Regions from separate parts of the Streptomyces sp. NPDC055966 genome, predicted to be linked through region 3. Evidence: riboswitches for the same ligand, from Rfam matches in the RefSeq annotation. Region 3 holds a riboswitch; each other region holds the start of a gene.
What was found. Region 3 has a riboswitch for thiamine pyrophosphate ahead of ACFC8N_RS22305 (thiamine ABC transporter substrate binding subunit). Riboswitches for the same ligand answer to the same signal wherever they lie in the genome.
Positions count from the first base shown of each region.

Region 1: another riboswitch for thiamine pyrophosphate. It lies ahead of thiC (phosphomethylpyrimidine synthase ThiC); the one in region 3 lies ahead of ACFC8N_RS22305 (thiamine ABC transporter substrate binding subunit).
Region 2: another riboswitch for thiamine pyrophosphate. It lies ahead of thiO (glycine oxidase ThiO); the one in region 3 lies ahead of ACFC8N_RS22305 (thiamine ABC transporter substrate binding subunit).

Region 1 is NZ_JBHJYK010000004.1:181,927-185,983, reverse strand. Features, by position in the region: gene ACFC8N_RS10600 (SsgA family sporulation/cell division regulator) at 6-443, shown strand; gene ACFC8N_RS10595 (YibE/F family protein) at 556-2,076, opposite strand; TPP riboswitch at 2,149-2,326, shown strand; gene thiC (phosphomethylpyrimidine synthase ThiC) at 2,319-4,057, shown strand, end outside.
Region 2 is NZ_JBHJYK010000023.1:75,769-79,825, forward strand. Features, by position in the region: gene ACFC8N_RS37850 (thiazole synthase) at 1-621, opposite strand, end outside; gene thiS (sulfur carrier protein ThiS) at 625-831, opposite strand; gene thiO (glycine oxidase ThiO) at 828-2,012, opposite strand; TPP riboswitch at 2,010-2,121, opposite strand; gene ACFC8N_RS37865 (hypothetical protein) at 2,175-2,525, shown strand; gene ACFC8N_RS37870 (FAD-dependent oxidoreductase) at 2,558-3,790, shown strand; gene ACFC8N_RS37875 (Rv2175c family DNA-binding protein) at 3,865-4,057, shown strand, end outside.
Region 3 is NZ_JBHJYK010000010.1:130,766-134,822, reverse strand. Features, by position in the region: gene ACFC8N_RS22320 (YceI family protein) at 1-95, opposite strand, end outside; gene ACFC8N_RS22315 (hypothetical protein) at 551-757, shown strand; gene rlmN (23S rRNA (adenine(2503)-C(2))-methyltransferase RlmN) at 1,084-2,190, shown strand; TPP riboswitch at 2,244-2,352, shown strand; gene ACFC8N_RS22305 (thiamine ABC transporter substrate binding subunit) at 2,421-3,503, shown strand; gene ACFC8N_RS22300 (ABC transporter permease) at 3,551-4,057, shown strand, end outside.

The DNA.
Region 1 (4,057 bases), on a different contig from region 3:
AGACGATGCGCGAGTCCGTACAGGCAGAAGTCATGATGAGCTTTCTCGTTTCGGAGGAGCTCTCCTTCCGCATTCCGGTGGAGTTGCGCTACGAGACCGATGATCCCTATGCCGTGCGGCTCACCTTCCATCTGCCCGGTGACGCTCCGGTGACCTGGGCTTTCGGGCGAGAGCTGCTGATCGACGGCGTGGGCCGGCCGTGCGGGGAAGGGGATGTGCACATCGCCCCCGCCGATTCCGAGGCGCTCGGCGAAGTGTTGATCAGGCTTCAGGTCGGTGGCGACCAGGCGCTGTTCCGCTCGTCGACGCCGCCGCTCGTGGCCTTCCTGGACCGCACCGACAAGCTGGTGCCGCTGGGTCAGGAGGGTGCGCTCGCCGATTTCGACGCGCACCTGGAGGAGGCCCTGGACCGCATCCTGGCCGAGGAACAGAGCGCCGGCTGAAGCGTTACGGCAGGGGGGCTCAGGGCCTCCGCGTGGTGCGTGGAGCTATGCAGGAACGCTTCTCTGGGACATCCGGCGTGGCCGCTGCCTGACCTCCGCAGGGGCTGACGCCTCACCGCTTCCGGCGCCGGCCCCGGCCGCCGCGTGCCGGGGCGGGCTGGGCGCCGTTTCCGGCCGGGGCGTCCGGGCCGGGGCGGTCGGCGGAGACCACCAGCGCGGCGAGCGCAGTGGTGAGCGGGACAGAGGCGACCAGACCGATCGAGCCCACCAGGGTGCGCACGATCTCCTCGGCGACCAGCTCGCTGTTGGCCACCGTTCCGACGCTGCTCTGCGCGATCGAGAACAGCAGCAGCAGCGGCAGCGCGGCGCCGGCGTAGGCGAGGACGAGGGTGTTGACCACGGAGGCGATGTGGTCGCGGCCGATGCGGATGCCCGCCCGGTACAGCGCGCGCCGGCCGAGAGAGGGGTTGGCCTCGTGCAGCTCCCAGACGGCCGACGTCTGCGTCACCGTCACGTCGTCCAGGACGCCGAGCGAGCCGATGATGACGCCGGCGAGCAGCAGACCGCTCATGTCGATCTTCGGGTAGAGGCCGTGGATCAGGCCGGTTTGGTCGTCGGTGTTGCCGGTGAGCGCGGCCCAGTCGATGAACTGTGAGCCGAGGATGCCGATCAGCGCCAGTGAGGCGAGCGTGCCGAGCACGGCCACCGATGTGCGGGCGGACAGGCCATGGCACAGGTAGAGGGCGATCAGCATGATCGTGCTGGACCCGATCACCGCCACGAGGAGAGGGTTCGACCCTTGCAGGATTGCGGGCAGGATGAAGAAGTTCAGCACCATGAAGCTGATGGCCAGCGCGACGAGCGCCATGACGCCGCGCAGTCGGCCCACGACCACGACGGCGAGGGCGAAGATCCCGGCCAGCAGGCCCATCGGGAAGCGGCGGTTGACGTCGGTGACGGAGTACTGCAGGTCCTTGGGCGCGGAGGGTTCGTATGCGACTACGACGGCCTCGCTCTGGTGCAGCTGCCGTGGCTGGTCGGGCTGCACGATCTCGGTGAAGGTGCGGCCCTTGTCCTTGCCGGTGTCGATCCGGATCGTGGCCTTGTGACAGGTGCCGTTCGCCTCCTGCTGGGCCGAGTTGCCCTCGGCGGTGGCGGTGTCGCCGGTGGGGGTCTCGCCGGAGGCGTTCACCGACTTGCAGCTGACCTCGACGACCTGGGTGACGGTGGCCTGCTGGGTCTGCTGGTCGAAGCCGACGCCGGTGCGCTTGTGCGGCGGCGCACCGCCCGGCCACAGCACCACGAGCCCCACCACGACCGCGGCGGTGAAGGGGATCAGGATCGCCGCGATGACCTTGCGCAGGTGCCGGGAGACCGGCGCGGCAGGCCCATGGCTGTGGCTGTGACCGTGGCCGTGTGCGTGACCGGGGGCTTGCGGCTGACCGTGCCCGTGTGCGTGGCCGCGGTCGTGGCGATGGTCGTCGTCCCCGCCGGATCCCCGGCCTGGGCCGTGCCCAGAACCGTGCCCGGGGCCCGGCGTCGTGACGGCCTGGCCGTGGCCGTCGCCTGCCGCTGAGCCGTCCCGGCGGCGCGGCTCGGGGGGCTGGTACGGGTACTGCTCGGTCCTGGTCACCGCCCGATCATTGCAAGAACGCCCGGGGGCCCACTGTTCAGTACGCCACATATGACGCTAGCGTGTAGGCACCTTTGCACACGCGGGAGCTCGGAGCACCGGGCTGAGAGGGCGCTGACCTCCGTATTCGCGATGTTTCACGTGGAACGACGTCCGTTTCACGGGATACACCGGCAGACGGAAACCGCTGCGTCGACCGCCGAACCTGTTACCGGGTAATGCCGGCGTAGGGAGTAGGTCTCATGACCAACAAGGACGCACGCACGCCTGTCTCCGTTCAGGACGAGAAGTCCCAGGAGACCGGGAAGTCCATCGGCTGGCACAAGGCGTACGTCGAGGGCTCGCGCCCCGACCTGCGCGTGCCGGTCCGCCAGGTGCATCTCACCAACGGGCAGTCGGTCACGCTGTACGACACGTCGGGCCCGTACACCGATCCAGTCGTCGACACCGATGTCCGCAGGGGACTGTCGCCGCTGCGGGAGAACTGGATCATCGCTCGCGGTGACACCGAGGAGTACGCGGGCCGTCCCGTCCGCCCCGAGGACGACGGGATCAAGCACACCTCGCCGCGCGGCGGGCTGCGCAACCTCGACGCGGTCTTCCCGGGACGGCCGCGCCAGCCGCGCCGGGGCCGCAGCGGCCAGGCGGTGACGCAGCTCGCGTACGCGCGCCGGGGCGAGATCACTCCGGAGATGGAGTACGTGGCCATCCGGGAGAACGTTTCACCTGAGGTGGTCCGCGAGGAGATCGCGGCCGGCCGCGCGGTGCTGCCGGCCAACGTCAACCACCCGGAGATCGAGCCGATGATCATCGGCAAGCGGTTCCTGGTGAAGGTCAACGCCAACATCGGCAACTCCGCGGTGACCTCCTCCATCGAGGAGGAGGTGGAGAAGATGACCTGGGCGACCCGGTGGGGCGCCGACACGGTCATGGACCTGTCCACCGGCCGCAACATCCACACGACGCGCGAGTGGGTGCTGCGCAACTCCCCCGTTCCCATCGGCACGGTGCCGCTCTACCAGGCCCTGGAGAAGGTCGACGGCAGGGCCGAGGAGCTGACCTGGGAGATCTACAAGGACACGGTCATCGAGCAGGCCGAGCAGGGCGTGGACTACATGACCGTCCACGCGGGCGTCCGGCTGCCGTACGTGCCGCTCACCGCCAACCGCAAGACCGGCATCGTCTCGCGCGGCGGCTCGATCATGGCCGCATGGTGCCTCGCGCACCACAAGGAGTCGTTCCTGTACGAGAACTTCGAGGAACTGTGCGAGATCCTCGCCGCCTACGACGTCACCTACTCGCTGGGCGACGGCCTGCGGCCGGGTTCGATCGCGGACGCCAACGACGAGGCGCAGTTCGCGGAGTTGCGCACGCTCGGGGAACTCAACACGATCGCCAAGCGTTTCCACGTACAGACCATGATCGAGGGCCCGGGACACGTCCCGATGCACAAGATCAAGGAGAACATCGACCTTCAGCAGGAGATCTGCGATGAGGCTCCGTTCTATACGCTCGGCCCGCTGACGACGGACGTCGCTCCGGCGTACGACCACATCACCTCCGGCATCGGTGCCGCGATGATCGCCTGGTGGGGCACGGCGATGCTCTGCTACGTCACGCCCAAGGAGCACCTGGGCCTGCCCAACCGGGACGACGTCAAGACCGGCGTCATCACCTACAAGATCGCCGCCCACGCGGCCGACCTCGCCAAGGGACACCCGGGCGCGCAGGAGTGGGACGACGCGCTGTCCGACGCCCGCTTCGAGTTCCGGTGGGAGGACCAGTTCAACCTCGCGCTGGACCCGGACACGGCACGGGAGTTCCACGACGAGACCCTGCCGGCCGAGCCCGCCAAGACGGCCCACTTCTGCTCCATGTGCGGGCCGAAGTTCTGCAGCATGAAGATTAGCCAAAGCATCACAGAGCGGTTCGGTGGCGCGGCGGCTGAGGGGGCGTCGGCGGAGGAGGTCGCTGAGGGGAT
Region 2 (4,057 bases), on a different contig from region 3:
GGCGAGCATCACCCCGGCGCACCCCAGCTCCATGGCCAGCGCCACGTCGGACGCCGTACCGGCCCCCGCGTCCAGGATCACCGGCACGCGCGCGTGCTCCACGATCAACTGGAAGTTGTGGGGGTTGCGGATACCGAGCCCCGACCCGATCGGCGAGCCCAGCGGCATCACCGCCGCGCACCCGGCGTCCTCCAGCTTCCGCGCGAGCACCGGATCGTCGTTGGTGTACGGCAGCACCGTGAACCCCTCGTCCACCAGCGTCTCCGCCGCCTCCAGCGTCTCCACCGGATCCGGCAGCAGGGTGCGCTCGTCGGCGATGACCTCCACCTTGATCAGGTCCGTGCCCAGCGCCTCCCGGGCCAGCCGCGCGGTCAGCACCGCCTCCCCGGCGGTGAAACAGCCCGCCGTGTTCGGCAGCACCCCGATGCCCAGCTTCTCCAGCACCGACAGCACCGAGCCGTGCACGGAAGGATCCACCCGCCGCATCGCGACCGTCGTCAGCTCCGTGCCGGAGGCGATCAGCGCCCGCTCCAGCACCTCCAGGCTGGTCGCACCGCCCGTACCCATGATCAGCCGTGACGAGAACGTCGTACCCCCGAGGACCAAGGAATCGTCGGCCATGCTTCAGCCCCCCTGTACGGCGGTGAGGACTTCCACGCGATCGCCCTCGCCCAGCGGTGTGTTCGCCCACTGCGCGCGCGGGACGACGGTTTCGTTGACGGCCGCGGCCACCCCGGAGGGCGCGGCGACCAGGGAGCGGACGACGGAGTCGAGCGCGGTGCCCGGAACGATCTCCCGGCGCTCTCCGTTGACAGAGATCGAGATGTTCATGCGGGCTGCTCCTGAAGGGCGGCGGAGGGGGCGACGGCGCCGAAGCGCCGCGGTGTGAACGGGCGGGCCTCCTCCGGCAGTTCGCCGTCGGCCAGCAGTCCTGCCATGACATCGCCGGTGACCGGCGTGAGCAGCACCCCGTTGCGGTAGTGCCCGGTGGCCAGCACCAGCCCGTCCAGCCCGGACGGGCCGAGCAGCGGTGCGTTGTCCGGCGAGCCGGGGCGCAGCCCGGCGCGGGTCTCGGTGAGCGGCAGCTCGGTGATGCCCGGCACCAGCTCGTGCGCGTCGCGCAGCAGCTCGTACACGCCGCCCGCGGTGACCGTCGTGTCCCAGCCGAGCTCCTCGCTGGTCGCGCCGACGACCAGCTCGCCGTTCTCCCGGGGCACCAGGTAGACGTGCCCGCCGCGGACGACGGCCCGCACGGTACGGCTCAGGAACGGCGCGTACGCGCGCGGCACGGTCAGCCGCAGCACCTGCCCCTTGACCGGCCGCACCGGCGGCAGCAGCCCCTCGGGCACCCCCGCGAGCCGCCCGCTCAGACTGCCGGCCGCGAGCACCACCTGCCCGGCGCGCGGCGCGGTGCCGTCGGCGAGGGTGACCCCGGCGGCGCGGCCGGCCGCGACGTCCAGCCGCTCGGCCCACGCGCGGTGGAACACCACGCCGGACCGTTCGCACGCGACGACGAGGGCCGTCGCGAGCCGCCGCGGGTCGATCTGGTGGTCGCCGTCGACCCGCAGCCCGCCGCGCACCCCGGGTGCCAGCATCGGCTCCAGGCGCCGGCACTCCCGCCCGGACAGCCACTCGGACTCCAGGCCCGAGCGCCGCTGGAGGGCGTGCAGTTCGCGCAGATGGGCACGGTCGTCGGCGTCGAGCGCGACCTGGAGGGTGCCGCAGCGGCGGTAGCCGAGGCCGTGGCCGGTCAGCTCGGTCAGCTCGGCGGCGAAGTCGGGGTAGCGGCGCGCCGATTCGAGGTTGAGGGCGAGCAGGGTCTCCTCGCCGTAGTGCAGTTCGGTGACCGCGGCCAGCATCCCGGCCGCGACCCGCGCGGCCCCGCCGCCGGGCTCGGGGTCCACCACGGCCGTGGCGAGCCCGCGTTGCGCCGCGCGCCAGGCCGTGACCAGGCCGATGATTCCGCCCCCGATGACGAGGACGTCGGACGTGTCGGACGTACGTGACGACATGGGCGTCCAGCCCCTCCCTTCGCCGGCATGACCCGGATCAGGTTCGTACGGTCGGAGGCCGCCAGCCTCCCTCTCAGCCCGGTGCGTCCGGGCTCCCGCGAGTGCTTGTACGGTGGCCACCCTAGCCCGCGGCCCGCCTCACCCGTAAGGGAGCCCCTGCCCATGGCCCGCTCGCTCGACGGACTCATCCTCGCCCCGGTCGCGGACCAAGCCCCAGGTCAGGTGGGTACGCGCACCCGGTTCCTGTACCACGAGAAGGACGGCGAGATCTGGGCCGAGTACGCGGGCGGCGACGTGGTCCGCGGCCATCTGGTCGGCACCCGGGAGGGGGACCGGCTCGACTTCCGCTACGTCCAGCTGAAGACCGACGGCACGACCTCCTGCGGCCACTGCGTGTCCACGGTCGCGGAGCTGCCGGACGGGCGGGTGCGGCTCGCGGAGACCTGGGAGTGGGAGTCGCAGGCGGGGAGCGGGACGAGTGTTGTGGAACAGGTCACCGAGCACGCCCCATGACTGACGGATTGTCACGTGCCTATGGTGATCGGGTGAGCGAGCAGACAGCGGAAGAACGCACGTCACCGGGGCGGCGCGTGGTCGTCGTCGGCGCGGGCATGGCCGGGGTGCAGACCGCGGTCGCCCTGCGCGAGCAAGGCTTCAAGGGCGCCGTCACCCTGATCGGCGCCGAACCGCACCAGCCCTACGACCGGCCGCCGCTGTCCAAGGCCGTGCTCCTCGGCAAGGCCGAGGACTCGGCCTTCGAGGTGGACTTCGAGTCGCTCGGCGTGGAGCTGCGGCTCGGCTGCGAGGCGCTGGGCGTGCACCCCGCCGCGCACGAGCTGGACACCGAGGCGGGCCCGGTGCCGTACGACGTGCTGGTCCTCGCCACCGGCGCCGAGCCGATCACCCTGCCGGGCACCGAGGGCGTGCCGGGCGTGCATCTGCTGCGCACCCTGGACGACGCCGAGCGGCTGCGGCCGGTCCTGGCCGAGCAGCACGAGATCGTGGTCGTCGGCGCCGGCTGGATCGGCGCCGAGTTCGCCACCGCCGCGCGCGCGGCGGGCTGCGCGGTCACCGTCGTCGAGGCCGCCGACCGGCCGCTCGCGGGTGCCCTGCCCGCGGAGGTCGCGGCACCCATGGCCGCCTGGTACGCGGACAGCGGGGCCACCTTGCGCACCAACGCGCGCGTGGAGCGCGTCGAGCCGGGCGCGGTCGTGCTCGCCGACGGCACGCGGCTGCCCGCGGGCGCCGTCGTCGTCGGCATCGGCGCCCGCCCGGCCACCGGCTGGCTGGCTGGCTCCGGCATCGAGCTGGGCGCCCACGGCGAGATCGTCGCCGACGCCCGCCTGCTCACCAGCGTCGAGGACGTGTACGCCGTCGGCGACTGCGCCTCCTTCCCGTCGGCCCGCTACGGGGAGCGGCTGCTCGTCCACCACTGGGACAACGCCCTCCAGGGCCCGCGCACGGTCGCCGCGAACATCATGGGCGAGACCCCGACGGAGTACGACCCGGTGCCGTACTTCTGGTCCGAGCAGTTCGGCCGGTTCGTGCAGTACGCCGGGCACCACGCGGCGGCCGACCGACTGGTGTGGCGCGGCGACCCGGCAGGCCCGGCCTGGACGGTGTGCTGGCTGCGCGCGGACCGCCTGGTGGCCCTGCTGGCCGTGGGCCGCCCGCGCGACCTGGCCCAGGGACGCAGGCTGATCGAGGCGGGCCGCAGGATGGACGCGCGGGCGCTGGCGGATCCGGGCAGGCCTCTGAAGGACGCCGTCGCCGAATAGCACACCCTCCCACACCCTCCCGCCTGGACCTGCCTGACTTCCGACTGTCAGTGGGGGATGGCAGGCTTGTTCACGTGACCGAGATTGACGCAAAGATCGATGCTCTCGTCCCCGCCTGGCTCACCCTCCCCGACATCGCCGAGATGCTCGGCGTCGAGGTGACGCGCGTGCGGCAGCTGGTCAAGGAGGGCCAGCTCATCGCCGTACGCCGAGGGGAGAACCGGGCGCTGCACGTCCCCGCCGCCTTCATCGACGGGGACAAGGTCG
Region 3 (4,057 bases):
GTGGCGGCGGCGCCGGCCACCGGTGACGCGGTCGCCCCGGGCGCGGCGGACGGCTGCGCGCGCCGGTGAAATGAATTGCGGCCGAAAAGGTTCATGGCGCCAGTTGTTACGGCACGGCAAAGGGCAGGACAAGGGCTGACCAGGAAACCCGACCGTTCGTCGGCAGAATTTCACACGCCGCCCGCCGCCCCCCCCGGTGCGGCCGTCAGCCTAGCGAGCCGAGGACGGCGCGACGCGTGCTGCGTCTTCCTCTCTGAGCCACCGCAAGGCTGCACGCGTGCCCTGGCCGTGCCCGAACCGGCGGCAAGACGTTCGGCCGGCGTCACAGGCCGGCGACCCTCCTTACCGGGGCGCCTCTCGCCGCCATGGGTGATCACGCCTGCCTGTGGCGTCGGACGGACGATCCGATGGTCGTCTTTCAACACTAATGCCCTGATTTTGGGTATTGACGTTATGTGTGAGGCATATGACGATAGGCGGAATCGCGAGCGCCGAACAGTCGCCTTGTGAACCGTGCGGCGCTCCCATCCCGGCTCGAAGGAGGGCGGCAATGAAGACGTTCCGGAGGTGCATCCCGGGCAAGAAATCGGTGGTGGCGGCAATGATCCTCGGAGTGATCGCCTTCGTCGCACCGACCGCGACCGCCGCCACCGAGAGCCCGAAGCCCCAGAGCCCCGCCTTCGACCGTTGCGTCCACAGCGCCGGTCCGGCCGGGCGCTACTTCTACCCGGGCTACGCCAACGTCCCCTGCATTTGAGTGGCGCATCGGACCAGGGCGGCTCATTCACGCTCGACTGAGCCCTCCTCCTGGTCGGACGGCCACGTATGCCGAGTGCTGCGGGGATCGCGCAGGAACCGGCCCGCTGACTGCTGACATGCTGGTCACCGGGCGTTTCGGCCGCTGGCGGGGTCGCTGACGTCAGCGTTCCCGCCGCTAGCGCCAGCGACTTCTCCGGGCCAGGAGCCGGGCCGTCTCTGGGCCGTCCGAGGGTGGCCAGCGATGACAAATGGCGACGGCCGACGATCACCGTACGCGTCATGGGCCGCAGGTCACGGAATTTGATCTGAGACACTGGTACAGCCATGCCTAAGCCCGGAGAACTCACTTTCGTCGCCCCGCGCGGAGCCAAGAAGCCGCCGCGGCATCTCGCCGACCTCACGCCCGCCGAGCGCAAGGACGCGGTGGCCGAGATCGGTGAGAAGCCGTTCCGCGCCAAGCAGCTCTCGCAGCACTACTTCGCGCGGTACGCGCACGACCCGGAGCAGTGGACGGACATCCCTGCCGGGTCGAGGGAGAAACTGCGCGACGCGCTGTTCCCGGAGCTGATGACCGTCGTCCGGCATCTGTCCACCGACCAGGGCACCACCCGCAAGACGCTGTGGCGCCTGTTCGACGGCACGCTGGTCGAGTCCGTGCTGATGCGCTACCCGGACCGGGTCACCATGTGCATCAGCTCGCAGGCGGGCTGCGGCATGAACTGCCCGTTCTGCGCCACCGGACAGGCGGGCCTGGACCGGAACCTGTCCACCGGCGAGATCGTCCACCAGATCGTCGACGGCATGCGCGCGCTGCGGGACGGGGAGGTGCCCGGCGGGCCTGCCCGGCTCTCCAACATCGTCTTCATGGGCATGGGGGAGCCGCTCGCCAACTACAAGAGGGTGGTCGGAGCCATTCGCGCGCTCACCGACCCGGCGCCGGACGGGCTCGGGCTCTCGCAGCGCGGCATCACCGTCTCGACCGTCGGGCTCGTGCCGGCCATCCACCGGTTCGCCGACGAGGGCTTCAAGTGCCGGCTCGCGATCTCCCTGCACGCTCCCGACGACGAGCTGCGCGACACCCTCGTCCCCGTGAACACGCGGTGGAAGGTGCGCGAGGTGCTGGACGCCGGGTTCGAGTACGTCGAGAAGAGCGGGCGCCGGCTGTCCATCGAGTACGCGCTGATCCGGGACATCAACGACCAGGCCTGGCGCGGTGACCGGCTCGGCCGGCTGCTGCGCGGCAAGCCCGTGCACGTCAACCTCATTCCGCTGAACCCGACGCCGGGCTCGAAGTGGACCGCCTCGCGGCCCGAGGACGAGAAGGCGTTCGTCGAAGCCATCGCGGCGCACGGCGTGCCCGTCACCGTCCGGGACACCCGGGGCCAGGAGATCGACGGAGCCTGTGGTCAGCTGGCGGCCACCGAGCGGTAATCTGGCCACCGTCACGCACATCTTCATATCGACATCTCCATATCGACACCTTCATATTCCGACAGGGGAGCGCCACAGCGCTGAGAGTGCGGCGGACAGGGCCGCAGACCCTCTGAACCTCGCCCAGGTCATTCTGGGTAGGAAGTTCGGTCATCACTCAAGCTGTTGCGCCCTGCCCAGCTCCCTGGGCAGGGCCGCGTTCTTCCTGGCCAACCCCAGGAGGACATCCAGTGCACAACAAGACCCTCGTGGCCACCGCGGTCGGCCTCGGCCTCGTCGCCATGTCGACGCTGACCGCGTGCGGATCCGCGGACACCAAGAGCGGTGCCGGCTCCAAGACCGTCACCCTCGTCAGCCACGACTCGTGGGCCGTCTCCAAGAGCGTGCTCCAGGACTTCGAGAAGAAGACCGGGTACAAGGTCAAGGTCCTCAAGGACGGCGACGCCGGGCAGGCCGTCAACAAGGCCGTCCTGACCAAGGACGACCCGCAGGGCGACGTCTTCTTCGGCGTCGACAACACCCTGCTCTCCCGCGCCCTCGACAACGGCCTCTTCCAGCCGTACCAGGCCAAGGGGCTCGACCAGGTCGGCGCCGCCTACCAGTTGGACAAGGACAAGCACCGGGTCACGCCGATCGACTACGGCGACATCTGCGTCAACTACGACAAGGCCTACTTCAGCGCGCACAAGCTGACCCCGCCGCAGTCCTTCGCCGACCTGGCCAAGCCCGCGTACAAGAACCTCCTGGTCACCGAGAACGCGGCCACCTCCTCGCCGGGCCTCGGCTTCCTGCTGGGCAGCGCCGCGCAGTTCGGCGACACCGGCTGGCAGGACTACTGGAAGAAGCTCAAGGCCAACGGCGTCAAGGTCGTCGACGGCTGGGAGCAGGCCTACTACCAGGAGTTCTCCGGCTCCTCCGAGGGCAAGAAGGCGGGCGGTGACCGGCCGCTGGTCGTGTCGTACGCCTCCTCCCCGCCCGCCGAGGTGATCTACGCCAAGAAGCGGCCCAGCACGGCACCGACCGGCGTGGCGAACGGCACCTGCTTCCGGCAGATCGAGTTCGCCGGGCTGCTGAGCAACGCCCACAACCCCAAGGGCGCCAAGGCGTTCATCGACTTCCTGGTCTCCAAGGAGTTCCAGGAGGACATGCCGCTGAACATGTACGTCTACCCGGTGCTGAAGGGCGCGAAGGTGCCCGCCGAGTTCACCGCGTACGGCCCGGCCGCCCAGCACCCCGAGACCATGGCCCCCGGCACGATCGCCGCCAACCGCGACCAGTGGGTCAAGGCGTGGACCTCGCTCGTACTGAAGTAGCCGGAACACGGCGGAGGACACGCGGGAACGTGACGCGGCTCGGGCTGATGGCCCTGCCCGTCGCGTTCTTCGCGCTGTTCTTCGCCTGGCCGGTCGCCGCGATCGTCGCGCGCGGGCTGAAGGCGGACGGCGCCTGGCGGTTCGGGCGGATCGCGGACGTGGTCACGCAGCCGGACATCCGGCACGTGCTGTGGTTCACCACCTGGCAGGCGCTCGCCTCCACCGCGCTCACCCTGCTCCTCGCGCTGCCCGCCGCCCATGTCTTCGCCCGGCTCGACTTCCCGGGCAAGCAGGTGCTGCGGGCCGTGGTCACCGTCCCGTTCGTGCTGCCGACGGTCGTCGCCGGCAGCGCCTTCCTCGCGCTCGTCGGGCACGGCGGGCTGCTGGACGACCTGTGGGGCGTACGGCTGGACACCACGGTGTGGGCGATCCTGCTGGCCCATGTCTTCTTCAACTACGCCGTCGTCGTACGGACCGTCGGCGGTCTGTGGGCCCAGCTCGACCCCCGGCAGGAGGAGGCCGCCCGCATGCTGGGCGCCTCCCCGTTCGGCGCC